Linked DNA regions of Bacillus pumilus. The protein of the gene in region 1 interacts with the protein of each later gene in a pairwise test. Links are inferred from orthologs where the notes say so. Each region holds a gene or a part of one and is shown on either strand. Other genes may lie near its edges. The genes, in order: ftsA and ezrA.

Region 1 (12,569 bases):
TCTTTTCTTTGAAAACAGCCAAATTGCAGGAAACCCAGTTAAAACAAAAAGCCAGCTAATTGGATCACCAAAGCCATCATTTTGTGAAATCAGCAGACCATTTTGAATCACTGTATTGGTTTGCAAAAATGAATGAACCCCGATCATGCCTCCTCCCATCAAAAATGTTACAAAGTAAAAAGCAAACAGATTTTGAAAAAAGGAACGAAATCTTTGAAAACCAAAGGTTGCAAGAACGATGAAGATAGAAAAAAGTAGTTTGCCTAAAGGGTGTGACACAACCATTGCAAATGGTGTAAAGAGCAAGAGAACAATGCTCGATCCAATGAGAGCTCCTAACATATATCGCCTTTTTTTTACTTGTCGTTTGAGAATAAATGCAGTGAGTAAGAGAAGCAATAGATCAAAACAAAAGTTTAACAGCCAAATCACATCTAAATAAATGACCACCTTCTGCTCCTTTCATCTGAAACAAAGAATCAAAAGCAGTACTTGCACTTGTTTGTACCAGTATAAAACAGTCATGAGATGGAAGTCTGTCAATTCTTGTTGGGGATGATAGAGAACTTTTGGTGGATTGTTATTGTTTTTGTCGAGGATTGAGAGAGATTTTTCTGGACGAGCCTTCAAACCTTTTTGAAAGAAAAAAGACACGCTCCTAGAAGTCGTGTCTTTTGTTTAAATTACTTTTCATTGATATTTAATGTGCCTGAAGCTTTTTGTCTTGTGACATTTCCATAATCATCTCGCACAATCACCTCAATGACCGCACTTTTTGCTTTAGCGGTAGAAGTAGCAGTCCAGTACCCTTCATACGTACCGCTCGATACTTCGCGAAGCGGCAGCTCTGTAGTATTTTGAAGCTTTGATCTCGCGTTTGTCAGCGGCATGTGAATGACAAACGTTGCGTCTAGCTTTTCTCTGCTGTGGAATGAAATTTTAACAGACTCCCCTGATGCAAGATGGACATTCTCTGCTGGAGTCAGCTCAGAAATCTCAGGTGCCTCATATTGGACATCGATATTGATTTTTTTAGTCGTTTTGTTTCCTGCTGCATCTTTCGCTATGACTTTGATCGTATTTTTCCCGTTCTCAAGTAGTATTCTTGCGGAATATGTCCCATCTTTTATGGTTGCCTTTTTTCCATTTACGGTGACTTGATCAAGATGATCGTCTGTGGCCTTTCCTTCTACAGTGAGCGATTCTTTATTTGTCTTTTCCCCTTTTTTCGGTGTATCGATGGTAAGCGCTGGAGCTGTTTGATCAATGATCACCTTTACTGGTGTTGATCGTTTTGTTGCGCCTTTATCCGTAACAGTTGCAGCCGTGAATACATGCTCTCCGCTTGAAACTGTGACCTTTTCTTTGAAAGCGCCTGACTGATCTGCTTTCACTTTGGCAATCTCTTCATCGTTTTGATAGATCGCCACATCAAGCCCAGGAGAGGCTTTGCCTTCAATCTCCAGTTCACCTTTGTTCGTAATGATTCCTGCCTTTGGTGATGTAATCTCTGGCACATCTGCTTCATAGTCAACAAGCGCACGAATCATATAATTCCCCTCTTCTTTTGGAGAAGGAGAAAAAGCACCGCTTGTGAGCTGCCAGCTTCTTTCAGCATTTGGTCCATCCTCATCAGTTGCAAGGCCTGGAGATTCTGTATTCTTTTTCGTTTGAATATAGACAAGATAGAAATCTCCATCCACCGTAATGGCTTGGTCTTCTAAGTCTACTTTTGTCCATTCACCATTACGCAGTGCATTTGCTTTTAGAGGTCCTGCTATTTTCTCTCCTGGAGCTCCGTTCTTCCCAGAAGCGTCATACACTTCCACCGCAAATTCATTCCCTCCAGGAGCTGGCCACTCTGATGACCAGAATCGGAAAAGCCCTCCTGTGAGTTGCGCTTGTTTCTTCCCCTTTTCTAGTGAAAACTTCACAGCCCAGCCATTGCCTGGATCATAGAAGGCTCTCGCATTTTCAGCTGTACCGTCATCATAGCCAATCTCACCAGCAAATCCGATGAATGGCTCTAGCTGAATGGCTTTTTCCACCGGCTTTTCTGTCACATCTGCTGTAAAAGAATATCCTTTAAACCCTTTGGCAAATACTTTGACGGTATAGGCACCGCTCAATGCCTCTATAGAAAATTCGCCAGATTCATTTGTTTTCACCGGCTTAATTTTCGCATCCTCTACAAGATAAACCGTTGCATCCTTTATTTTTTCACCCGTTGTTTCGTTGGCAATTGTGCCAGATATCGTTCGTTTCTTTAGTGGCTGTAAGGCGAAATTCGCCTCAGCCGTTTCATTTGAAGAAATATGGACGGTTTGTGTGCGTGATTCAAATCCGTAAGCTTCCGCTTTCACTGTGAATTCTCCTGCACTATGAGGAAGCTGATATCTCCCTGTCGCTTCATCTGTGTACGTTGACTTGCCGCTTTCAAGAACACTGATTTCCGCTTTCATAGGAAGAGCTTTGATGAACGGAGTAGTTAGATTTTTTTCTTTTTTATGTGGATGTACAGCCTTATTTTTTTTAGGCATGGTTTGATCTGGAATTTTCATCTCATCTAAATGAACATCTTCGTTTGTCACCTGTCCTTCAACCATCCCAATTCCATCTGTTAATGCTGTAATTGCCTCTCTTGCATCAACTAAACCTGCCCCATAGCCATTGTTAGGTGATTCTGGGAATTGCTGATCAGTTAACGGCTTCGCAGTATCAATCAGTATTTGTTCAATCTGTTCAACTGAAAGATCTGACTGTGCTTGGCGAAGAAGAGCCACAACAGCTGACACATGCGGGCCAGCCATCGACGTCCCGTTCCAGCCATCTTCATACCCTTTCCCAGGAATGGATGAACGAATGTTTACCCCTGGCGCCGCAATGTCTGGTTTCATGACGCCATATGGAGACGGACCTTGCAGTGAGAAAGACCCCAATTTATTATTTTGATCCGTAGCGCCCGTTGCAAAGGCCTCTTGATAGTTCGCAGGATTCGCAATGGAGCCTTCACCACCAGGGTTGAATAAATCGGTATTGCCAGCTGAAAACTCTGGGAAGATGTCTGCGGCTCTCCAAGCATTGACGACATCCTTATACCAATCATCAAGACCAGGTCCACCGCCCCAAGAATTATTGACGACATCTGGTGCCTTTTCTGGATGTGGGTTTCCTGCGTCATCTTTTGGTGCTAAAATCCACTCACCTGCGTCAAGCAGATCAGCATCTGTACCACCATCTTCTGAGAAAGCTTTCACCGCGATCCATTTTGCCCCCGGTGCGACTCCGATTTGATTCTTTCCATCTGGCTCAGAGCCAACCATCGTTCCCGTTACATGGGTACCATGCTCTAAATCATCATATGGTGCTTCAGATCCTGTCGTAGCATCGTACCAATTGAATTCATGCGTTGGTTCATTCGGATGTGCTGGATCAAACCCGCGGTATTTTTCCTTTAAAGCAGGATGATCCCATTCCACTCCTGTATCAATACTTGCCACAACTGTACCAGTACCGTCATAACCTAAAGCCCATGCGTCTGGAGCATGAATTTGAGAAATGTTCCACTCGACTCCATCTACTGCTTTCATTTGTTTTTTTTGCTTCGTCTTCAAATCAACGGGGCGGTGAATTTGACGAGTTTCATTTGGCAGCACTTGATCTACTTCCGGGAAGGCAGCCACCTTTTCCATGACTTCTTTCGTTCCCGTCACCGCTAGACCATTCACAATATAGTACGAATGAATCTCCTTCACTTGCTTTTTCTTTTTCTCTTTTTGTAAATACGTAAGCAGCGCTTGCTGCGTCTCCTCAGATGTTGCTCTTAATTCGGATACGACAGCTGATCTTTTTGTGTATTGTGTTTTAGCCGCTGTTAATTTCTGTTTTTTGGCTTTGGACACCGCTTCCTTCGCCACTTTTTTCGTATTTGTTTGCTCTTTCATTTTGATTAAAAAAGTCACCTGATCATCCTGCTGAAACTGTTTCATTAATCTAGATGAGATCTTTGCTTTTGTTGTCTTAGAGGAGACAGCTTCCTCCTGATATGAGGTAGAAGTCGATTTTGCTTGAACCATCCCAAAGCTTGTCATCGTTAAAGTACCAATCACCAAAAGACTCATCAAACGATAGCCGGCGGTCTTGCGAAACTTCAATTTCAATCAAATCCCTCCTCCTCAAATGGCCAAACAGAGTATAGGTCTCACTCCTTTCCTTCTATTGTTCATGACAAGATTCATGTTGTTCTATTTAATGTAGTCAAATAAAGTTCATCATTTTGTCGTTTTTTGTAAGAGGGAGTAAAAATGATTCTTTTTTCTTAAACACCATAAGTCAAATTACACATGGAAGTTGAAATGACTTTCTCGCACTTAAGACTTTTTGATTAGATTCTCTTATACGTTGAGACATGAAAAAACCCCTTCCAATGGAAGGGGTTAAGCGATACTTGATTAGCGTTTATTGCGGTTGCGTAAGAACGTTGGAATGTCTAGCGTATCATCACTTGATTGTGTATTTTGTCTAGGCTGAGATGATGGCTGTTGATGTTCCTCGCGTTTTACTTCACGTTTTTGAGGAATGGATTGATTTTGCTTTAATCCTTGTCCTAATGGGTTTCTTTGTGATTTTGTCACTTCTGGTTCTTGCTCGATGAATCCAGTAGCGATCACAGTCACCACAATTTCATCCTTCAAGTTATCATTGATGACAGACCCGAAAATCATGTTTACATCTTCGTCAGAAGCAGAAGCCACAATATCTGCTGCTTCTTGCACTTCATAAAGACTTAGGTTCGTACCACCCGTAATGTTCATGATGACGCCTTGAGCACCATCAATCGCTGTTTCTAGAAGTGGTGAAGAAATGGCTTTCTTCGCAGCTTCAGCAGCACGATTTTCGCCTGTAGCGACGCCAATTCCCATTAGAGCCGATCCTTTATTGGACATGATTGTTTTCACGTCAGCAAAGTCAAGGTTAATCAGACCTGGTGTTGCAATCAAATCGGAAATCCCTTGAACACCTTGTCTTAGCACGTTATCTGCTGCGCGGAACGCTTCCAGCATTGGCGTGTTTTTATCAACAATTTCAAGCAAGCGATCGTTTGGAATCACAATTAATGTGTCAACTGCTTCTTTCATAGAAGCAATTCCTTCTACTGCTTGAAGCTGACGTTTTCTTCCTTCAAATGTGAAAGGACGAGTCACAACTCCAACTGTCAATGCACCAGAATCTTTTGCGATTTTTGCAATGACAGGTGCAGCACCCGTACCAGTTCCACCGCCCATACCAGCTGTAACGAAGACCATATCTGCGCCTTTTAATACTTCTTCAATCTGCTCTTTGCTTTCCTCAGCAGCTTTTTTACCGACCTCAGGATTCGCACCTGCTCCAAGCCCTCTTGTCAGCTTAGCACCGATTTGCATTTTAGTTTCTGCTTTTGATAGGTTTAATGCCTGTGCATCAGTATTGACTGCAATAAAATCGACACCTTGTACGTCATTTTCGATCATTCGGTTGACAGCGTTATTCCCGCCGCCACCTACTCCGATTACTTTAATTGATGCTAGGCCGTCTATATTTGTTTCAAACTCCAACATGCTGAATCCTCCTAATCCGTCGAAAATCTAATTCTATTCCCAGAACATATTAAATAGTTTTTTCATTTTGCCCGGTTTTTTATTTGTCTCTTGTTGTGCTTTTTGTTTTACTTTCGGTCTTGGCTGCGCTTCTTTCACTTGTGGTGCAGAAGAAACCGGCTCCATGGATGCGCCTACTTCATGAAACGCCTCATCTGGCATTTGGAATCCAACCTGTCTGCCCTGAATCTTTGCATTGCGATAAGCAAAGTGGATCAGACCCACTCCTGTCATATATTGAGGCTCTCTCACCCCGATATAATTCGGACTTGCAATCCTAACATTGTTTTGCAAAACCGTTTGTGCAAGAGAAAGGATACCTGGTATGGCTGCTTGTCCACCTGTGAGAACGAATCCACCAGGCAAATCATGAACACCCATATTTCTTAATTCCTCTGCAACAAAGAGCAAGATTTCCTCCAGCCGCGCTTCAATAATGTTAGCTGCATCAAGCTGTGTATACGTTTGTTTTTGATCAGTACCGATCACAGAAACTTCAAATGTCTCTTCCGTCGATGCCTCATCATAAAACGCATGCCCAAATTGTTTTTTGATTCGTTCAGCTTCTTCAGTGGAAGTTCTAAGTCCTATAGACAAATCTTTTGTTATGTTCTCTCCGCCCAAAGGGATACTGTGAGTAGAATAGAGATGCCCGTTTTCAAATACGGAAATCGTTGTAGATCCGCCGCCGATATCGACAAGAGCTACCCCGAGATTTTTTTCATCTTTCGATAATGCTGCTGAGCCCGATGCAAGTGGCTGCAAGCATATATCCATAATTTCAATTCCAGCTCTTTCTACACATCGGAGCCAGTTATGTAGAATCGTTTTAGAACCTGTAATTAACGATCCTTCCACCTCTAGCCGAACACCAAGCATTTTTTTCGGATCTGTGATCTCATCTCTTCCGTCCACGATAAATTGTCTCGGAATCACGTCTACGACGAGATGTTCTTGAGGAATAGATACTACTTGTGCAGCATCTAAGACACGTCTCACATCTTCAGCATGTATTTCTTTGTTTTCACTAGATACTGCGACTACGCCGCTCGTATTCTGAATATGAATGTGGTTTCCGTTAATTCCGACAATCGCCTTTTGTAAAGGAAAACCTACCATTCTCTCAGCCTGTTCAAATGCTTGTCTAATAGAATGAACTGTCTCATCTATATCAACAATCGATCCTTTTTTTAACCCCTCTGAAGGGACATTTCCAACACCTATAATGTTAAGCGAATCATCCGCCATTTCTCCGACGATGACTTTTATATTGGATGTACCGATGTCAAGGCTGACGTAAATTTCATTGTTGTTCATTCTATGGCACCTCCTCACATATCAATACTTTCTATTCTATTATTTGCTGAACAACAATACAATGAATGTGTTTTTACAAGTGTGTAACAAAACTTAAAAAATCAACATTTTTTATAAGGATTACTGAAAATATTCGTTACATCATATGTATATCCTTTTTTATGACTCACTTTTTTTCTTTTTTTCTCTAGAAATTGTCCATTTTGTTAGTAGAATTCTTCTGATTACTGCTATATTTTGAAACAATCTAACGCCGAATGCAAACATTCCAACTAAGTACAAGTCTACACCAAGATGGACGCCCAGAAAAGCTAAACTTATTGCCAGTATAATATTAAAGAAGAAGCCTGATACAAACACTAGTTCATCGTATGCCCCTTGCAGATGTGCCCGGATACCACCAATCAATGTATCAAGCGCAGCAAGTACAGCGAGGGAAAGATAATTGGAATACTCATTCGGTATCGTAAAATTAGTTAAGAAACCGATCGCAACTCCTATGATTAAGCCAAGTACAGGAAGCCACATTAAGATTTCCCCTCCTTTACATCGTCAAGAGGCTTCAATTCGTTTACTTGAATTGCACCGTCATATGCTTTTAAATGAATTTTTTTCTTCGGCTGGCTTATACTCAAGCTGAAGTTTTCCTGAGCAAACAAGTCACCAATATCTGATACATTTAAACGGCTGTATAATTTGTCGGCCTGCTCACCAATCATTTTAATGGTGACTTCATCACTATCTAAGCTGTAGCCATCCATTTTTGTCGTGCCATTAATATCTCGAATCACACTTGTATTAATCACACGGCGATCATTAATAGAAATATGTTTTGCCCCAAACATATTGGCTTCGTTAATTAACTTTTTCAGAAGATCAGGTGGGATATTTTTCACTTCTTCTCCGGTAAGGTCCTTGGAAAAAAGCTGAGAAATTTCAATTTCAATCCCCTCCCCTTCCACTTCTGTAAAACCAGCCTTTTCTTTTAAATCTTTTAACGTTTTTGTTAATTGTGCTTCTTTTGATCGATCTCCTTGATGACCATATTTTTTAAGCATCTCGTCGTATTTATCAATTTCTTTCAATAAATCCAATTCCTTACTTTTAGATGCAGATAAATCCTCTCTCAGTTCCCACACATCACGAGTATCTCGAACTTCGGGCTTTTGTAAGGAATTGAATTGGATGGAGACCATGATGCCAAATATGATCATTAAAACTGTTAAACTAAGTAAAGGCTTCTTTTTCCTCAACACCACTCACCTTTTCACTTTTAATCTTTGTTTCTTAAAAGAGAATTCATACGAATATCCGTTTTCTCAATCGTCATTGAAATGTGATCACTTGTCAGCTGATCGACCACTCCCCCTGCAATATTTAAAGCTGGTATTAACACAGCTGGATCACCAATAGCAGATATCACAAATGGTGCTGGATGCTGAACACCATCTACTGTGACAACTGGTCCGTTACAATGTATGTATGATTGGTGTGTGATTCTTTGTCCATTAATAGATACAGCAGAAGCACCTGATATAAATAGTTCGTTTATCACATGAAAAATATGGCTCTCATGCACAATGTAATTATTTAAATTTTGTCCACTCGGGATATAAGATGCATCTTCAAGAGACACTTTTACCCCTTTTCCTTTTACACCGATCTCTCCTGTAAACATTCTGTATTTCTCAACATCTTCCAATACATTAAAATACTGCTCTTTTTCATTTTTCAAATTGGACTCTGTTGCTTGTACCTTTGATTGAAGACTATATAATTCTTTTTCGAGTTTCTGATTCGCCTTTTCTTGCGTTGTGAGCTGACTTTTCAGAGAGTATTCTTTTTTCCATTGCTCTGTCCGAATGACATCTGCCTGATGCTGCTTTGTATATTGGTATGAAAAAGATATCAGAAAGCCAAGAACAAGCATGACAATTGAGAATATAACTGTTTTGCCCCTCAACGCTCATCATCCTTTTTCTTAGATTTAAACGCTTCGAAATACGTAGCGACTTCCATATGAATTGTGCCTTTTTCAGATGACGAAAGCTCTTTAACAATGGCTGGATAGGTTTTCATTTTATCACCGAATGTTTTAATTGAAGCAATCACAGTGTTTCCGTCATTCATATAAAATTTAACTAACCACTTGTTTGAATTTGTCGGCACATAATAAACTTCTGAGATGAGTTCCTGAATAGAGGCTGGCAGTTGATTTAAAGATTTAACCGTTTGCTTCAGCTTCTCCTTATTGTCCCAATCGACAAAAATAGGTCCTGCATGACTCGGTGTCACTTCTTCTGGTAATGCGGTCCCATTTTCAAGAAGCTCATAATATAGATTTCCCTTTTGAAGATACGCAATATTTGCATATTCTTTGACAGCAATACTCACTTTATTTGGGAAATGTTTTTTGATACTGACACTTTTAATCAGTTTATTTTGTTTAATATGATCTGATGTTATATCTTTATTTAAATTCCAAAACTCTGTTTCGCCTTCTTTAATTTGTGAAAGTTTAACAAGCTGTTTTGTAGAGACATGTTCGTTACCTGTGATGGTTAATGAAGATATCTTGCTGATAGGTGTCTGCAAATAAATAATGATTAAAACCATGATAAAAAACAGTAGTATAAAAGAGATCAGTCTCCGGTTCGCTTTTTGTTTCCTTTGTTCTTTAATTTTAGGAATTCGCTCTTCTATATTGACGATCTTTTCATTTTCATGATCAGGCCGCATAACTCTTCACCTCATTCAAAGCTGCTTGTCCACACCTTTGGGTCATCATTTTGATGAGAAAACAAACGGCATTCTTTCATGCCGTTTGTTTTCTTCTGATGTGATCATTCATAAAAACTACCTGTTAGTTTTCTTCACCGATAATTTCTACTTCTGTATGCATCTCTACGTTGTAGTCTTCTTTAATTTTCTTTTGGATGAACTGAATTAAGTCTAGTACGTCTTGAGCAGTGGCTCCACCAGCGTTGACAATAAAGTTTCCGTGCATATCAGAAATTCTAGCTCCGCCGAGTTGGTATCCTTTTAAATTCGCTTTTTCTACAAGCTGTCCTGCATATTCAGGCAGCGGATTTCGAAAAATACTGCCAGCACATGGCCGATTATAAGGCTGGGTTTCTTTACGATAATCTTTATTTTGTTGCATCTTCTTTGTGATTTTCTCGCGGTCATCCTGCTTGAGCTTAAACACAGCTTCGAGAACAATGCCAGGTCGTTCCTTTTGAAGGACTGACGTTCGATAGCTAAAATTCATTTGTTCATTTGTAAGCCACTCGATACTTCCGTCTTCAAATAAGATTCTAGCTTTCACAAGAATTTTACTGATATCAGATCCATGTGCACCTGCGTTCATATAAACAGCGCCGCCAATAGACCCCGGAATACCAGCTGCAAATTCCAAGCCTGAAAGACCCTGTTTACTAAGCGATGTTGCGAGCCTTACAACAGAGTAACCACCGCCGACTGTAATTTCTTCATCATTTACAGTTAGGTGATCCAGTCCAGTACCCAGCTTTAGGACAACCCCTCGAATTCCTTTATCGAGTACAAGTAAATTCGAACCTCTTCCAATAACCGTCCAATTCGTCTGGTGTTTTTTCACATGATCCATGATCGTTTTCACTGCATCGATATCTTTTGGGATGATCAAAAGATCTGCTGGTCCGCCTATTTTCATTGTTGTATGATTCGCAAGCGGCTCGTTTTCAAGTACTTTACCAACTTGCGCTTCTAATAATTCATTCTTCAAGTTCTCCATATTACCCTCCGCCTTACCTAATATCATTCCATCATGTAGTCGTAATTTCTTTTAACACATTATATAAACGTGTAGCCGCATCTGGTACTCCGAGTTCTTTCGTTAAACGGCTCATTTGGTTGAGCTTTTCTTCATTACCAGCAATTTCATCAATAGCATGCAGCAGACGATCCCCTGTAAGCTCTGATTCTCTTAAAACAATCGCAGCATCATGTTTTTCAAGTGATCTTGCATTGATTTCCTGATGATTTGCCGTCACGTATGGGCTCGGAATAAAAATGGTTGGGATTCCAAGAGCCGTTACTTCAGCAATAGTTGTAGCTCCTGCTCTTGCAACAATCACATCGATCGACTTCAGGTACTCCGGCATCTGATGCAAGAAAGGTTTTGTGATCATGTTAGGTGCTAAACCTTTTTCCTTTAGTTCATTCAACACCTTTTCATAATGAACCTCGCCTGTGATATATAAAAGCTGGTAGTTTTTTGCCTTTAAACCCTCTTGCATTTCAATTACTGCTCTATTGATTGGAGCAGCGCCTCGGCTCCCGCCGAAAATAAGAACCGTTTTTTTGTTTTCATCAAGCCCAAATTCTTTAAGAGATTTCCCCTCTTTTATAGAGACGACTTCAGAGGCTCTAGGGTTTCCCGTAAATACAACCTTTTCAGAAGGAAAATGTGCCTTTGCTTCATCAAAGCATATGGCTACCTTATTAACATATCTCGCTAGGAACTTATTTGTAATACCAGGCAGGCTGTTTTGTTCGTGTATAATAGTCGGGATCTTCAGCTTAGAAGCTGCATAAACCACAGGACCACACACATAACCGCCTGTTCCAATAACCGCATCAGGCTTGAATTCTTTTAAGTAAGATTTGCTTTTTTGAACGCCTTTTAAAAACCTCATCACCGTTTTGACGTTATCAAAGGAAAGTTTTCGTTTAAAACCTGAAATTTCTATCGCCTTGAAAGGGATATTTTCTCTTTCTACAATTTTCTTTTCAAGTCCATTTTCAGTACCAATATATAAAAATTCCACATCAGGATGCAGTCTTTTCACTTCTTTAATAAAGGCTAAGGCTGGATAAATATGTCCGCCTGTTCCGCCTCCACTGATTACTATACGCATTATACCATTTCCCCTCGATTTTTTTCTGCTCTGAACAAAGTATAAACCCTGTTTTAAACAACAGGGCTCCATTAAAACCTGTAAAGAAGAGTCAAAATACACGTTTTCGAAACAAAAACTGTCATTTTCACTCTTCAAATCATTTTTTTATACTTTTGCAAAATAAACGTCAACATGTTTTCATTAGCTACATCAAGCTAATATCTTGCGTACCTGCTGACATTCAGAAGTACGCCAATCGCCATCAGCATTAATGTCAATGATGAGCCGCCATAACTAAGGAATGGGAGCGTAATACCTGTCACAGGAATCAGTCCTGTGACAACTGCGATGTTAATCATTACTTGAATGGCAACCATTGAAATAATACCAACTGCTAGGAAACTACCATATAAGTCTGGCGCTCCAAGTGCTATTCGTATGCCTCTCCATAATAGAACACTAAAGAGGAGTAAAATAAGTGATCCTCCTATAAAGCCAAGCTCTTCAGACAATATCGCAAAGATGAAGTCCGTTTGGGGCTCAGGTAAATAGAAGAATTTTTGCCTACTTTGACCAAGTCCCATTCCGAACAGACCACCTGGACCAACAGCGTATAAGGACTGAATAATTTGAAACCCACTGCCTAGCGGATCTTCCCAAGGATTTAAGTATGATGTAATTCGTTTTATTCGGTAGGGTGCTGATAAGACAAGCGCGGCAAACCCGCTGAGCC
Region 2 (14,438 bases), 520 kb from region 1 along the record:
GCGCAGGAAATATGATTTTCCCACCTGTTCTTGGACAATATGCGGGTGAAAATGTATGGCTTGCCATAGGTGGATTTTTGCTCACAGGAGTAGGACTTCCGCTTCTTGGGGTGATTGCAGTTGCCCTTACAGGTACCGGTGCAAAGGGCCTTGCGGATAAAGCACATCCAAAATTCGGGACCATCTTCACCGTGATTTTGTATTTATCTATCGGGCCATTTTTCGCTATCCCGCGAACTGGTACGGTTTCATATGAGATAGGATTAGCTCCATTTCTCTCAGGTACCCAAGCCACTTCATGGATACCACTATTCATCTTTACCGTAGTGTTTTTCACTATTTCATACTTGCTTGCTTTAAATCCTTCAAAGCTGGTTGATCGAATTGGGAAAATTTTGACACCGATCTTATTAACTGTTATCGCTATTATTGTCATTAAAGCCATTGCTACGCCAATGGGAATGATCGGTGCTCCTGATGCAACCTATAAGGCAAATCCGCTCTTTACTGGATTTTTAGAAGGTTATAAAACAATGGATGCTCTCGCTTCTATCGTATTTGGAATCGTCGTCGTGACAGCTGTTAAGGACAGAGGCATCACGGAACGAAAATCTCTTGCAGCAGCTTGTATTAAAGCAGGACTCGTGGCAGCTGTTGGGCTAGCATTAGTCTACATTTCACTTGCTTATGTGGGTGCTTCAAGCCCCGATGCGACGGGAATGGTTGGAGCAAATGAAGGAGGCAAACTGCTTTCACTTTCTGCCAACTTTTTATTCGGTTCCGCTGGTAACATTGTTCTTGGCGCAGCCATTTTATTCGCTTGTTTAACGACTAGTGTTGGACTTATTTCATCTTGTGGAGAATATTTTTCAAAGCTCTTCCCTAGCCTGTCTTATCGCACAGTCGTTCTGATCGTTTCTTTATTTAGTACACTGGTTGCAAACCTTGGACTGGCACAAATTATCTCTCTATCTGTTCCAGTTCTTGTGACGATCTATCCACTAGCTATTGTCATTATTTTATTGTCATTCCTTGATCGCTGGATTAATGGCAGAAGAATCATTTATATCGTTTCTCTCATATTTACTGGTTTCTTTGCCATCATTGATGGATTATTAGCTGCCGAAGTGAATCTAGGCGGATTGCCTGGCATCTTGAAATCAATTGTTCCGTTTTACGATTTAGGCATTGGCTGGATCATACCAGCTATTATCGGTGCTATAGTTGGTTTACTTATTTCCATGTTTACCAGCCCGCCCAAGCAGCTTGCCTCATAATCATTGCAAGCCAAAACATCCCCTTCTCCATTGGAGGGGGATGTTTTTTATTGTTCTCCATATACTAAAATAGAAAAATTCATGACTTTTGTACGAAAACACATGTTGACATCAGGCGTACATCCTTTATAATTAGTGATTGTTAATGATGAACGGTTACCTAGCAACTAATTAACAGAATATTTCAACATAATAATGGAGGCTTTAAATGCAATGAAGGCAACTTTGTCGACGAAAGATACGGTTATCATAGGTTTTATGCTGTTTGCTCTATTCTTCGGCGCCGGTAATATGATTTATCCACCAGAGCTTGGGCAATATGCTGGGCAAAATGTGTGGAAAGCAATGGGCGGATTTTTATTAACAGGTGTCGGTTTACCTCTTCTAGGGATTATTGCAATCGCTCTGACAGGTCGAGATGCGAAAGGATTAGCTGATAAAGCTCACCCAGCTTTTGGTACAGCATTTACCGTCATTTTATATTTATCTATTGGGCCACTTTTCGCTATTCCTCGTACAGGAACGGTTTCATATGAAATTGGTGCATTACCCTTTTTAGCAGGTGTACCAGCTTGGCTCTCACTTCTTTTATTCACACTTGTCTTTTTTGGTATTACGTATTATCTTGCTCTAAATCCAACGAAGATTGTAGACCGTGTAGGAAAAGTGTTAACACCGATTAAATTTACGATTATTTTTATCATTATTGTCAAAGCCATTTTAACGCCGATGGGCGTTATTGGCACACCTGATGTATCCTATAGCAACGGATCATTTTTTAAAGGATTTTTAGAGGGCTATAAAACCATGGATGCTCTTGCTTCTATAGTGTTTGGGGTTGTTGTCATCAACGCCATTAAAGGACGCGGTGTGACAAGTAAAAAGGCACTGACATCTGCTTGTATCAAAGCGGGTCTGATTGCAGCTTGCGGATTAACATTTGTTTATCTATCTCTTGCTTATTTAGGCGCTTCAAGTACACATGCCATTGGTTTTGTTGGAGATGGTAGTAAAATCTTGGCTCAGTCTTCTCAATTCTTATTTGGCAGCTTAGGAAATATTGTGTTGGGTGCTGCGATTACGGTGGCTTGTTTAACGACAAGTATCGGTCTCGTTACATCATGCGGAGAGTATTTCTCGAATTTATTACCTAAACTTTCTTATAAAATGGTCGTTACACTCGTGACATTATTCAGTTTTATCATTTCAAATTTTGGACTTGCTCATATTATTGCTTTCTCTGTCCCAGTTTTAACTGCCATTTACCCACTAGCGATTGTCATCATTGTTTTGTCGCTAGCAGATAGATGGATTGGTCAAAGAAGACCTGTTTACGTCCTTACTTTGATTTTAACAGGCTGCGTCAGTTTGTTTGACGGCTTAGTAGCAGCGAAACTCCCGATTGGACCAGTGGAGGATCTCTTCCAAACGATATTACCTTTATATGACCTTGGTATTGGTTGGGTTGTTCCTGCTATTTTCGGAGTGGTCATTGGGTTCATTCTTTCTCTCTTCACTTCTCCTGCTTCCCAAAAGCGGGAGAAACAAGCATCTTAACAGAAAAAAGCTGAAGTCCTGTAAATGGACTTCAGCTTTTTTATTGATGCTGATACTCTTTTTCTTGCTGAGCTAATAGCTTTTGTACAGCACCTGGTGATGCTTTTTCAACAGCTGCTGCCGCTATGTCAAATGATCCGTTGTAATCATAAGCGTAAAATCTTCGTTCCGCCTCTTTTAATTGTTCTGAAAGAATATGGTTTTGACTTCTAAAGCGATTGCCATATTGAATGATTCGTTCAATTTGATCCACTTTACTAAGCATTTCTTCTGTCTCATCCACAACATTCCTGACTGTGTCAGAGGCTTCTTTTAATTGTTGATTTACTGCTGGCATGTTGAGTGGCAGGTTTTCTAGCTGCTCGTGCACTTGATGAATCATCTCCTGCGCTTTTTCAGCCCGCTCTTTCATCTCAGCAGGTACACCTGGAATATTGCTTTTATGTAGCTGACGTACTGTATCTGTCAGCATCGTTTTAAGCTCAGCCAGTGTTTCCCTCGCTTGTAATTCTTCTTTTCTTAATGATTGGAGATGACCTTTAAATGTGTCATGCAATGCTTTTGCATCTTCGATAAAGGTCTCCAGCTGATTGATTTCATCCATTAGTAATGAATATGCCACGTGATCACGATCAAGCTTCTCACGGATTTGTTTCATCAGCTTTTCAATTTCTTCTAAACGTTTTTCAAATGCTTTCTGTTGATCAAGCTCTCCTGCTGTCAGCTTGTAACTTTCTTTTACAAGAGCCGTTTCTGCCTTTGTTTGTGTGTGATCTTGCTCAAGCTTTTCGAATGCTTCTGTGAGCTCAGGCATTCTGCTTTTGATTTCCTGACCTGCCTCTACTTCCGCCTCCAGCTGATCATACAGCGTCTCAATCGCATCATCGATCATTTGCAGAATGCTTGATGCCTCTTCTAAATTGAGTTCATCAATGAGCAATTTTTCCGCTCTCGCAAGCTGTTTGTTTAAAGTCTCCAGCTCTTTCGTGATCTGGATGTGCTCCAGCTTGTAGCCTTTTTCCGACATTTCTTGATATCCGTCTTTCAGCTTCGTCAGCTGACCTGGTACGGTTTGTTTGCAGTCTGCAATAAGCTTTGGTACATCATTGATATATAGTTGAAGCTGGTCGAGTCTGCGGTCTTGCTCAAGCAATATCTTTCTTGCTTTCATGTAGTTTCCGTTTTCTGTTTCTTCCTCGTACTGCTTAATCCCTTCCCAGGCCTCGTCTAAGTCCTGCTCCATTTTGTCATAAAGGGTGCCATATAAATGGCTGTACGCAAGCAGATTTTTTCGAACCGTTTGGTATTGCTCTTTGACCTTTTCAATGTCCTTGCGATTTTGCTCCTCGCTTGTGACAAGGTCTGCAATTTCTTTTAAAATGTCTTCGATGTTCGAATCAGCAGCACTCAGCAAGTCCTCAATATGAGTTAGAACCTGCTTGGCTTTGGAGAATCGATATTTATCAGAATACTCTTCTGCGTCATATAATAGCTCCTCTACCTTTGGAAGATGGGCTGTGACGATATCGTCCCACTCTGCACGCCACCTTTCAAAAAATTGCTCTGTTTCTCCGGTCATTTTTAAGTGTTTGATTTTTGAAATTTCTTCTACAATTGATCTGTTTAAAATTTCAATTTTCCATGCTTCCAATCGGTCAATCTCTTTATATATATTTTTTCTGAGGAAATAACCGACTGAAAACAAAGCAAGCAAAATGACAATTAAACCGATGATAAACTCCATAATGAGCCCCCTTGTTGTGATCTAAGTGATGTCAGGGTAAAAGTGTCCCGAGTAGACCTGAGAACCCTTTCGTGTCCGCTTTGCATTTGTCTTTTTATAAACAGGATCGTATGTTTTCCAATACCATCCATTCACGGTTTTATGTATGTTTTTCAAGAAAGTATTTGAGCGCTTTCTATCATTTGATCACACGTATTCATGTGACCTGCTTTTATGTATGCGGAAGCTGTCGTTTTCATTGTTATTATGATACCATGTAACCAGCATTTTTGGTCATGATTTTTCATTATTTTCACTGATAAACATGACGTTTTTCAAAATATCGACAAGAGGTGACGACATGCTGAAGCAAGATGCACATCTACATACATCGTTTTGTCCGCACGGCACGCCTGATTCTTTTCATTCTTATATTGAAAAAGCCATCAAAAAGGGATTTGATTCCATAACCTTTACTGAGCATGCCCCTCTGCCTCCATCGTTCCATGATCCAACACCAGCGCAGGATAGTGCCATGAAGCTCCAAGAACTTGAATCGTATATAACGAAATTGGATCAGCTGAAACAGGAATACAAAGGACAATTAATAGTAAAAACTGGGCTTGAGGTTGACTATATCAAAGAGTATGAAGAGGAAACAAGTGCCTTTTTAGACTGCTATGGTCCAGAACTAGACGATAGCATTTTGTCTGTTCACTTTCTTCCTGCTGGCGATGATTATATTTGCCTTGATTTTGACGAGCATGCCTTCCAGCAGCTAATAAGCCTCTATGGCAGCATCGAACAGGTCTATCAAAGCTACTATGACCAAATTCATTCTTCTATTCTATCATCTTTAGGTCGCTATAAGCCAAATAGAATCGGTCATATCACCCTTGTGCAGAAATTCAAACAGCTTTTCCCATTTGAGATGACACCTGCACTTTGTCAAAAGGTTACCCTTTGTCTTGAAGAAACGGCAAAAAAAGGCATGTCCTTAGATTTTAATACATCAGGTCTTCGTAAAACATATGCCAGAAGTATCTATTTAGATCAATGGATGATTGATCTTGCAAAACAGAAAAAAATTCCGCTTATATTTGGGTCTGATGCCCATCAAGCGGAAGATCTCGGATATGCTTATGATCAATTCGAAGACATCATGAGTTTTAAATGAGAATCTAACGCCGGCTTTTTTGGTTCTAGTAAATGATGAAGAGAGCGGCTCAGTTCCTTAAAATATGTTTGATAGAAATAAGGCTCATTTGGATTTAAGTAAAGCACCTCCATTAAATATTGCGGCTGTAAATAGGGCATCATGAGTAGTGATTTCAGCTGAATCATAAAAGATGAGATGGAGAGCTGCTCACAAATCACATGGGTGCTTTTTCCTTTTTCAATGATGAGCTGAAACAAATATTTTTCTTTCGTTAAATAGGTCGACATAATTTCTCTAATAAGCGTCGAATCAATCGTCACCTCTCGATAAACGAAACGGGTTAATTGACGGTGCTTGTGCTGATAAGATAAAATATCAAAAACCACATGTAATAAGCATTCTTTTGCATGACGAGTTTCCATGTGATGGATATGTGATTCAATCATGTGAATATAGCCTTCATAAAATTCGGATACGAGTTGCTCAAGCAGCCCTCCTTTTCCTTGAAAGTAATAAGAAATGTGGGCAACGTTGACGTTTGCTTCCTTCGCAATCTCACGGACAGAGGTTCCAGAAAATCCTTTTTGGTTAAAAAGTCTGATGGCAGCTTCAATAATACGATCTTTTGTTTGCACGGTTGTTGATGTTTTCATCCGCTCACCCCCTCTTCATGAGTACATACTTCAAGATGAAGGCGGAAGTTCCTTTTACTATTGCTCGACAAATCCCACATGTGAGACGCAAGTTATGTATTTTTGAGATAGAAAGTAGGAGATTTTCATGTTTCATGTCGAAAAACAGTCTGGCGATCCATCAAAAGACTATCAATTGCTCGTTAAACAGGTCGAAGCCATTACAGATGGTGAGCCTGATCTAATTGCTAACCTAGCAAATGCGGCGGCGCTATTGTACCATTCACTCCCAGAGGTCAATTGGGCAGGATTTTATTTGGCTAAAGGCGATGAGCTTGTTCTCGGACCGTTTAACGGACTGCCTGCATGTGTGCGTATTCCATCTGGGAAAGGCGTTTGCGGTACTGCCTTTGCAACAGGTGAAGTCCAGCGTATCGCTGATGTGCACGCATTCCCTGGACATATCGCATGTGATGCAGCATCACAATCTGAAATTGTCGTTCCGCTCAAAGTAAATGGAGAGATCATTGGGGTTCTCGACATTGACAGCCCTGTGAAAGACCGTTTCAGTGAAGTAGATGAAACCTACTTAATTCAATTGACCGAGGTACTCCAAAAGGCGTTATCCTCCTCTACAAATGCATAATCTCACAAAAAAGCAGGCGCATTGTCTGCTTTTTATTTTTCTTCGCAGACGCGAAGCATCGCCATTGCCCCTAAATAGGTTGACTTCTCCTATCCAGCGTCATATAATAGAGTTTGTGTGAAATATGGCAGCCTTTTTGTTCGGCTTTTTTGTATCATTTTGTTCCTTCTATATGAAGGTGCATCTTGTAACTCCCTGCTGCTGGAGCGAGGATGCATGAAAACATAATGACGGAAAAGACAAAGAACAGACGGTTTTTATTTTTCACAAATAAAAACAAATAAGGAGGAGTCACATTATGGCTCGCTATACAGGTCCAAGTTGGAAGATTTCCCGCCGTTTAGGCATTTCATTAAGCGGAACAGGTAAGGAACTTGAAAAACGCCCTTACGCTCCAGGCCCACATGGTCCAGGACAACGCAAAAAACTATCTGAATACGGTTTACAATTACAAGAGAAGCAAAAGCTTCGTCACATGTACGGTGTCAACGAACGTCAATTCCGTACACTATTTGACAAAGCTGCTAAACTTCCTGGTAAACAAGGTGAAAACTTCATGATTCTTCTTGAAACTCGCCTTGACAACCTAGTATACCGTCTTGGCCTTGCGCGTACTCGTCGCCAAGCTCGTCAGCTAGTTAACCATGGCCACATCCTTGTTGATGGAAGCCGTGTAGACATCCCATCATTCTCTGTGAAACCAGGTCAAACGATTGCTCTTCGTGAGAAATCTCAAAACCTTGCAGTTGTGAAAGAATCAGTTGAAGTGAACAGCTTCGTTCCTGAATACCTTACTTTCGATGCTGAAAAGCTTGAAGGAACTTTCACTCGTCTTCCAGAGCGTTCTGAATTAGCGCCTGAAATCAGCGAACAACTAATCGTTGAGTTCTACTCTCGTTAATTTCATTACTTCTCTAAGAGAGAGCAAACAAACCCTAGATCCCTTGATTGTTCAAGATGGTCTAGGGTTTTTTGTTTGCATTCTTTTTTCTAATACAACCTCTCCAAATCACCGTATACAAATATAGGGAAATATTGATAGAATGGTGATGGATGACATATCCAAGCGGATGGTCTTCTATAGTACTTAAATGGAGGAGTTCCATGTATAGTATCACAATCATTATATTCTTACTCTTAGCGCTAGCTGTTATCGCCTATTCAATTTTAAGAAAAAAACAAATCATCGATGAACCGCCAAATAGATTTGCTGCAAGTCTGTTTATCTTCCTGCTCTTTTTTTCTCTCTGCTTTGTGATCGCAGTTTCAACTGGTGTGCTATACATCGTCTCTTTAGGCGTAAATTTTCTTTTTGGAGAACAAATTACGTATGATTCATTTTTTTCTTTGATTTCGTTCTCATTATTCGTGAGTGTCATCGTCGTTTTTTGGTCTCCTATTCTTCTATTCGTAGGCAAAGGGCTAGCTTATTTACTTAAGTTCCCTACATGGCTCACTTATGCTTTGGAATGGATCAGTTCTTGGATTGTTTTACATTTCTCTATCAAGTATGTGCTTCACATTAACCTAGTGAATGTATCGATAGGTGATTACGGTATATTGATTTTATCTTTCTTTGTCAGCTTTATATTTATTGAGATTGATCTCATTTACTCAAGAAAAAAACGAGAACAATCACTGGACACATCTGATTTGGCATAAAAAAGCTCCTAGATATTTTTCTAGGAGCTTTTTAACGTTCAATTATGATTTTGCCCAATTTGTGAGGAGTTGCTCTGTTGTCAGCACAGTCGCAAATTCCTCATGGAGTGTGGCAAGCGAGAGCCGATGGATTGTTTCTGGGTCAAAATATGTACCGGTTTGATCTGTTAGCCCAAAGGCTGCTGTTGCGTCCGAAATCAGATACGTATCAAAGCCAAGATTTCCGCTCATTCTTGTGGTTGTGGATACACAATGCGGTGTTGTGAGCCCTGCGATCACGACCGTGTCCATATGGTTTGATCTTAGTTGTTCTTCCAAGTTCGTACCAATGAAGCTGCTATTCACTTTCTTTTGGATCACCGTTTCTTCCTCTAACGGTCTGGCAATATCTTTGAACAGATGTCCTTCATTTGCCGGATGAAACAAAGAGTCTGGATTGTCGGCTGTATGCTGAATATGAATGACTTTCCAGCCTTTCTCTCTCCAAAACCTCAATAACTGGCTGATATTATTCTCTGCCTCTAAATTATTTCGTTCGCCCCACTTTTCATGCTCGAACGCCTTCTGTACATCAACAATGATCAAAGCCTTTTGACTCGTTTGCACAAACGCTCACCTCCAAAGATTCTTATTCACTACATGTAGTGTAAGGAATGGTGATTCTTTTGTACATGCTTTTACTGCTTTTTCATCAAAAAGACGAACCACACACTAGCGATGATGTAATAGATACCGAGAATCGATGTACAATTAGACAGCACCTCACCTATTTGAACTGATTTGACGAACTTCATCCAAATGAAATAGATGATGAGAAATGAGCATGGAAAATAGAGATAGTCTCCGAAGAAATATTGCTTGAGTCTGTGTGTCAACGTGTTGCCTCCTTAACCAATTAGTAGCTGCCATATAGCGATGACATCAAAAAAGACAGCACAAGTCGCTGTCTTTTTCATTTTTAATTCGTATTCTGTCCTCCACCGTTTAGTCCTTCTTTAATATACCCTTTCACTTGGCTTGAGGTTAATAGACCGATATGGCCAACGCCGTGGATCAGGACATTTCTTGCGCCAATTAAACGCGAAAGGCTGTTAACGACAATCAAATCGGCTGAGCTATAGACAGATGTGTAAAGAATTTTTTGATTTGGATCTGTTCCTGGTAATGCTCTGAGTGAAACGAGTCCGTTTGCTCCACCAATGGTGACGACGTTTTCAATTTTATCGCCGCCATCTAGATTCTTAATATAGTATAGCGTGTTCGCCCCGCCCATACTATGCGCCACAATATCTACTTTTTTGGCACCCGTTTTGTCTAGCACATCTTTGACGAATCTAGATAAACGAGGACCATTGTTGCGGTTATTCCCTGTTTTGTCTATGAAATCGATAGCAAATAATTGGTTTCGATCCCAGCCTTGTCCAACCAAATAACTTTTAATCGAAGCAAAGTTATAAGACGCTCCTCCAATACCATGTACCATCACCACTGGATTATGCTCAGCCGCCTTCACCTCTTTAGGCTGGATAAAAGCCATTGAACCAATCACCAATGCAAATGCAACGAGAATCTGTAAACTCCTTTTCATCAATAACGACACTTTCATTCCCCCTTATTCATCTTATTCGACTCTATTTTATACAAGAAAAATATGTCAGAAAAGTGAACAAGGTAATGTTTATGAGATGATTTTACAGAAATATAAATAATCATAAAGCACCTTGGACTTTTTTAAATTAAAACAAAAAGACTACGAGACTCTCTTTCTTTCATATATAATATGTTAGACAAAAGGAGCTACTAGATGTTATTTACTCAAGCACCTGCAACACCTTATTATGCCGTGATTTTCACATCAAAACGAACAAATGTCGAGCAGAAGGAATACGCTGCGGCTGCTCAAAAAATGGAAGAATTAGCGAAAGAACTAGACGGCTTTCTTGGAATAGAAAGTGTAAGAGATGAACATGGCGTTGGAATCACTGTTTCTTACTGGAATTCATTAGCAGCCATCAAAGAATGGAAAGCACATACAGCACATCAGCGTGTTCAAAAAAAAGGGAAAAAGGATTGGTATGAAGCCTATACAACCCGAATTTGTAAGGTAGAACATGCTTATACAAACGAAGATTCACTTCTTGAACAAGAAGCAGACAAATGAGAGAAAACCGCTCTGTAAAAGCTTGATTCCTACTTCTAAATATAAAAAGAAAAGCACCTCAATGTATACGAACATTTGAGGTGCTTTTCTTGATGCTTACTGTTTCATAAGAATTTATTTATACGTCACAAGGAAATATTTCTTTTTCCCTCTTCTTAAGACGGTAAATTGGTTTTCAATTCTATCTTCAGCTGAAAGGACGTAATCTTTATCGGTTTGTCTCTCTCCGTTGATGGAAACTGCGCCATTTGTGATGTCTTCACGTGCTTGACGTTTTGATGGTGACAGCTTTGATTCCACAAGAAGATCAACAAGTGTTAATTCTTCTGTGCTGCTTTTCTCCATTGATGGTACATCTTTAAAGCCTACTTTGACTTCTTCGGCTGAAAGAGATTTAATCTCACCTTTGAATAGTGCATTTGAGATGTTGACTGCCTGTTCTAGTGATTCACGGCCATGTACGAGTGTCGTGACTTCCTCTGCTAGACGGCGCTGTGCTTCACGTTTTTCAGGCGCTGTTTGCACTTTTTCTTCGTACGATGCGATCTCTTCTTTCGATAAGAACGTAAAGTATTTTAAGTATTTCACGACGTCACGGTCATCTGTGTTGATCCAGAATTGGTAGAACTCGTATGGAGATGTTTTTTCTTTATCTAACCAGATGGCGCCGCCTTCTGTTTTTCCAAACTTCGTACCGTCTGCTTTCGTGACAAGCGGCATCGTTAAACCGAATGCTTTTGCCCCTTCTGCTTCAGACTTACGGATCAGCTCAAGTCCAGATGTGATATTTCCCCACTGGTCGCTTCCACCAATTTGCAGCTTACAGTTTTCATTTCTGTAAAGATTTAAGAAGTCTAAAGATTGCAGGATGACGTAGCTGAACTCTGTGTACGAAATGCCTGTTTCAATCCGTGAGCTGACGATATCTTTTGCCAGCATGAAGTTCACACCAAAGTTTTTTCCAATATCACGAAGGAACGTGATCACATTCATTTGGCTGATCCAGTCGTAGTTATTCACGATAACGGCTGGGTTCTCACCTGCTTCAAAATCAAGAAATTGAGAAAGCTGTCCTTTGATTTTATCTGACCACTGTTCAACAATTTCTGCTGGGTTTAGTGAACGTTCTGCTTTTTTGAAGCTAGGGTCGCCAATTAGTCCAGTTGCGCCGCCAACAAGAGCAATCGGATGATGGCCTGCTTCCTGGAATCTGCGTAATGTTAAAATTGGCAATAGGTGACCAATGTGTAAGCTGTCCGCTGTCGGGTCAAAGCCGGAGTAAAGCTTGATTTTTTCTTCTGCTAATAATTTAGTTAAACCTTCTTCATCTGTTTGTTGCTGAATTAATCCTCTAAATGATAACTCTTCCATCAATTGACTCATATCTCATTCTCCTTTTTTACAATTCAACATAAAAAACGCCCCTTCGAATGAACGAAGGGACGATATATATCGCGGTACCACCCTGCTTAAAAGACAATACATCACGTCTTTTCACTTACACTGATAACGGACAGATCCGTTCTTTCACTAATCAGAACAGCATGAATGCTCCTTTTCGTAAAAGCGGTTCGTGAGGGTAATTCGAATATCTCTTTGTACTGACTCGCACCAACCGTCAGCTCTCTTGGACAGGGAAAGATGATTCTACTGAATCTCAGTCAAAACCTTTATATATTCAACTAATGTCATTTTAAACATATTTTTGATATCAAGTCAACTGATGAAAAAATTAATCTTCCATTGTCGATAGGTCGCCAGCTGGTAAATTCAGTTCCCACGCCTTTAGCACACGTCTCATAATTTTTCCGCTTCGCGTTTTAGGCAGTTTGTCTTTAAACTCGATTTCTCTCGGTGCCGCATGTGCAGCGAGTCCTTTTTTCACAAACGTACGAATCTCTTCCTTGAGTTCATCTGTCGGCTCATATCCGCTTCTAAGCGCAATGAATGCTTTAATAATTTCCCCGCGGACCGGATCTGGTTTCCCAATGACGCCAGCCTCTGCAATCGCCGGATGTTCAACCAATTTGCTTTCCACCTCAAAAGGACCAACCCGCTCTCCTGATGTCATGATCACATCATCGACACGTCCCTGGAACCAAAAGTATCCGTCTTCGTCCATATAAGCTGAATCTCCTGAAACATACCAATCTCCCGGCATAAAGTAAGATTCATATTTTTCAGGATTGTTCCAGATCGTATGCATCATAGACGGCCAGCCTTTTTTGATGGCGAGGTTGCCCATCCGATATGGCGGAAGTTCATTTCCGGCATTATCCACAATCGCAGCTTCTACGCCTGGAATCGGTTTCCCCATTGAACCTGGTTTAATGTCCATACATGGATAATTACAAATCAGCTGTGCACCGGTTTCCGTCATCCACCAAGTGTCATGAATTCGTTTGCCAAATACAGCGTCTCCCCAGCGTATAACTTCTGGATTCAGAGGCTCACCTACACTTAACACATGACGAAGCGAGCTGAGATCATATTTTTGAATGAGGTCATCTCCTGCCCCCATTAGCATTCTAAAGGCGGTCGGTGCACTATACCAAACGGTCACACCTAGTGATTCAATCGTTTCATACCACGTATCAGGATTAAATCTGCCTCCCAAAATGACATTCGTCGCCCCATTTAACCACGGTGAAAAAATGCCGTACACTGTGCCTGTTACCCAGCCCGGGTCAGCTGTACACCAGTAGACGTCATCTTCCTTCAGATCAAGCACCCATTTACCGGTCTGATCCTGCTGCACCATTGCACCATGGACATGTAGCACACCTTTTGGCGTACCTGTCGACCCTGACGTGTAATGAAGCAGAAAGCCGTCTTTTTCATCCATCCATTCGATTTCAAGGTCCTTCGCCGCCTGCTCAAAAGCTTCTTCATAATGGATTGTCCGAACACCATCGATATCTTCCTTATCACCGCCAACAATAATGACAGATTCAAGTTTCGGAAGCTCTGCAAACGGAATTCGTTCAAGCAGATCCGGCGTTGTCACAATGACCTTCGCCTCGCTATTTTCTAAACGGTCTTTGACCGCACCTTCCATAAATGCCTCAAATAACGGACCAACGATCGCACCAATTTTAACGGCGCCAAGCAGAAGAAAATAGAGCTCAGGTGATCTAGGCATAAAAATAAATATGCGATCCCCTTTTTGCACATGCGCCTTTTCTCTGAACAGATTGCCCGCTTTATTTGTGTTGATTTTCATGTCTCTGAACGTATACTTTTCATCCCGCTGTGAATCTTTGTAGTGAAGCGCCACCTTGTTCTTGCGAAACGAGTCCGCATGTCTGTCAATCGCTTCATAGGCTGCATTTATGTTTCCTGTTTCATACCAAGAGAAGTTTTTTCTTGCTTCTTCCCATGAAAATTCTTTGTATGCCTGCTCATAATCATTTAAATGATAGTCCCCTTTTACTGATGGTAGCGTTTCCACTTTCATCAAACAGTCCCCCTTTGCATACGTTTACAATGACCATTATAGTATAGATGACTTTTTTTCTCAATTTTTAAAAAACTTATTGTGAAACCGTTTTAATTCTTGCAGGTTTTAAGATAAAATAGAGACGACTCACTAGAATTTGAGGCGGTGGATACGTGGAGCAT

What was found.
Region 2: the proteins of ftsA (region 1) and ezrA interact in binary tests that used the Bacillus subtilis proteins (3 or more experiments, as listed by UniProt). The link is inferred for Bacillus pumilus from one-to-one orthologs.

The regions. Positions count from the first base shown.
Region 1 is NZ_CP047089.1:1,901,978-1,914,546, forward strand. Bases 4,793-7,618 are described here. They hold ftsA (cell division protein FtsA), read right to left. Parts: upstream 6,954-7,618; coding sequence 5,631-6,953; downstream 4,793-5,630. Other genes in these bases: ftsZ (cell division protein FtsZ), read right to left, coding at 4,793-5,597; GPS65_RS09250 (small basic family protein), read right to left, coding at 7,113-7,481; GPS65_RS09255 (DUF881 domain-containing protein), read right to left, coding at 7,481-7,618. Also shown: sigma-E processing peptidase SpoIIGA, read right to left, coding at 1-450; GPS65_RS09235 (S8 family peptidase), read right to left, coding at 684-4,160; more of ftsZ, read right to left, coding at 4,452-4,792; more of GPS65_RS09255, read right to left, coding at 7,619-8,206; GPS65_RS09260 (DUF881 domain-containing protein), read right to left, coding at 8,227-8,916; GPS65_RS09265 (cell division protein FtsQ/DivIB), read right to left, coding at 8,913-9,692; murB (UDP-N-acetylmuramate dehydrogenase), read right to left, coding at 9,817-10,728; murG (undecaprenyldiphospho-muramoylpentapeptide beta-N-acetylglucosaminyltransferase), read right to left, coding at 10,760-11,854; spoVE (stage V sporulation protein E), read right to left, coding at 12,052-12,569. UniProt on the Bacillus subtilis protein: Cell division protein that is required for the assembly of the Z ring. May serve as a membrane anchor for the Z ring. Binds and hydrolyzes ATP. Also involved in sporulation.
Region 2 is NZ_CP047089.1:1,379,158-1,393,595, reverse strand. What follows is about bases 2,227-5,186. They hold ezrA (septation ring formation regulator EzrA), read right to left. Parts: upstream 4,579-5,186; coding sequence 2,875-4,578; downstream 2,227-2,874. Other genes in these bases: hisJ (histidinol-phosphatase HisJ), read left to right, coding at 4,919-5,186; brnQ (branched-chain amino acid transport system II carrier protein), read left to right, coding at 2,227-2,834. Outside these bases: brnQ (branched-chain amino acid transport system II carrier protein), read left to right, coding at 1-1,277; more of brnQ, read left to right, coding at 1,491-2,226; more of hisJ, read left to right, coding at 5,187-5,734; forespore capture DNA-binding protein RefZ, read right to left, coding at 5,704-6,369; GPS65_RS06725 (GAF domain-containing protein), read left to right, coding at 6,497-6,994; rpsD (30S ribosomal protein S4), read left to right, coding at 7,293-7,895; GPS65_RS06715 (hypothetical protein), read left to right, coding at 8,099-8,656; GPS65_RS06710 (cysteine hydrolase family protein), read right to left, coding at 8,699-9,262; GPS65_RS06705 (hypothetical protein), read right to left, coding at 9,334-9,531; GPS65_RS06700 (esterase/lipase family protein), read right to left, coding at 9,615-10,193; GPS65_RS06695 (antibiotic biosynthesis monooxygenase family protein), read left to right, coding at 10,461-10,817; tyrS (tyrosine--tRNA ligase), read right to left, coding at 10,932-12,200; acsA (acetate--CoA ligase), read right to left, coding at 12,550-14,274; GPS65_RS06680 (GNAT family N-acetyltransferase), read left to right, coding at 14,430-14,438. UniProt on the Bacillus subtilis protein: Negative regulator of FtsZ ring formation; modulates the frequency and position of FtsZ ring formation. Inhibits FtsZ ring formation at polar sites. Interacts either with FtsZ or with one of its binding partners to promote depolymerization.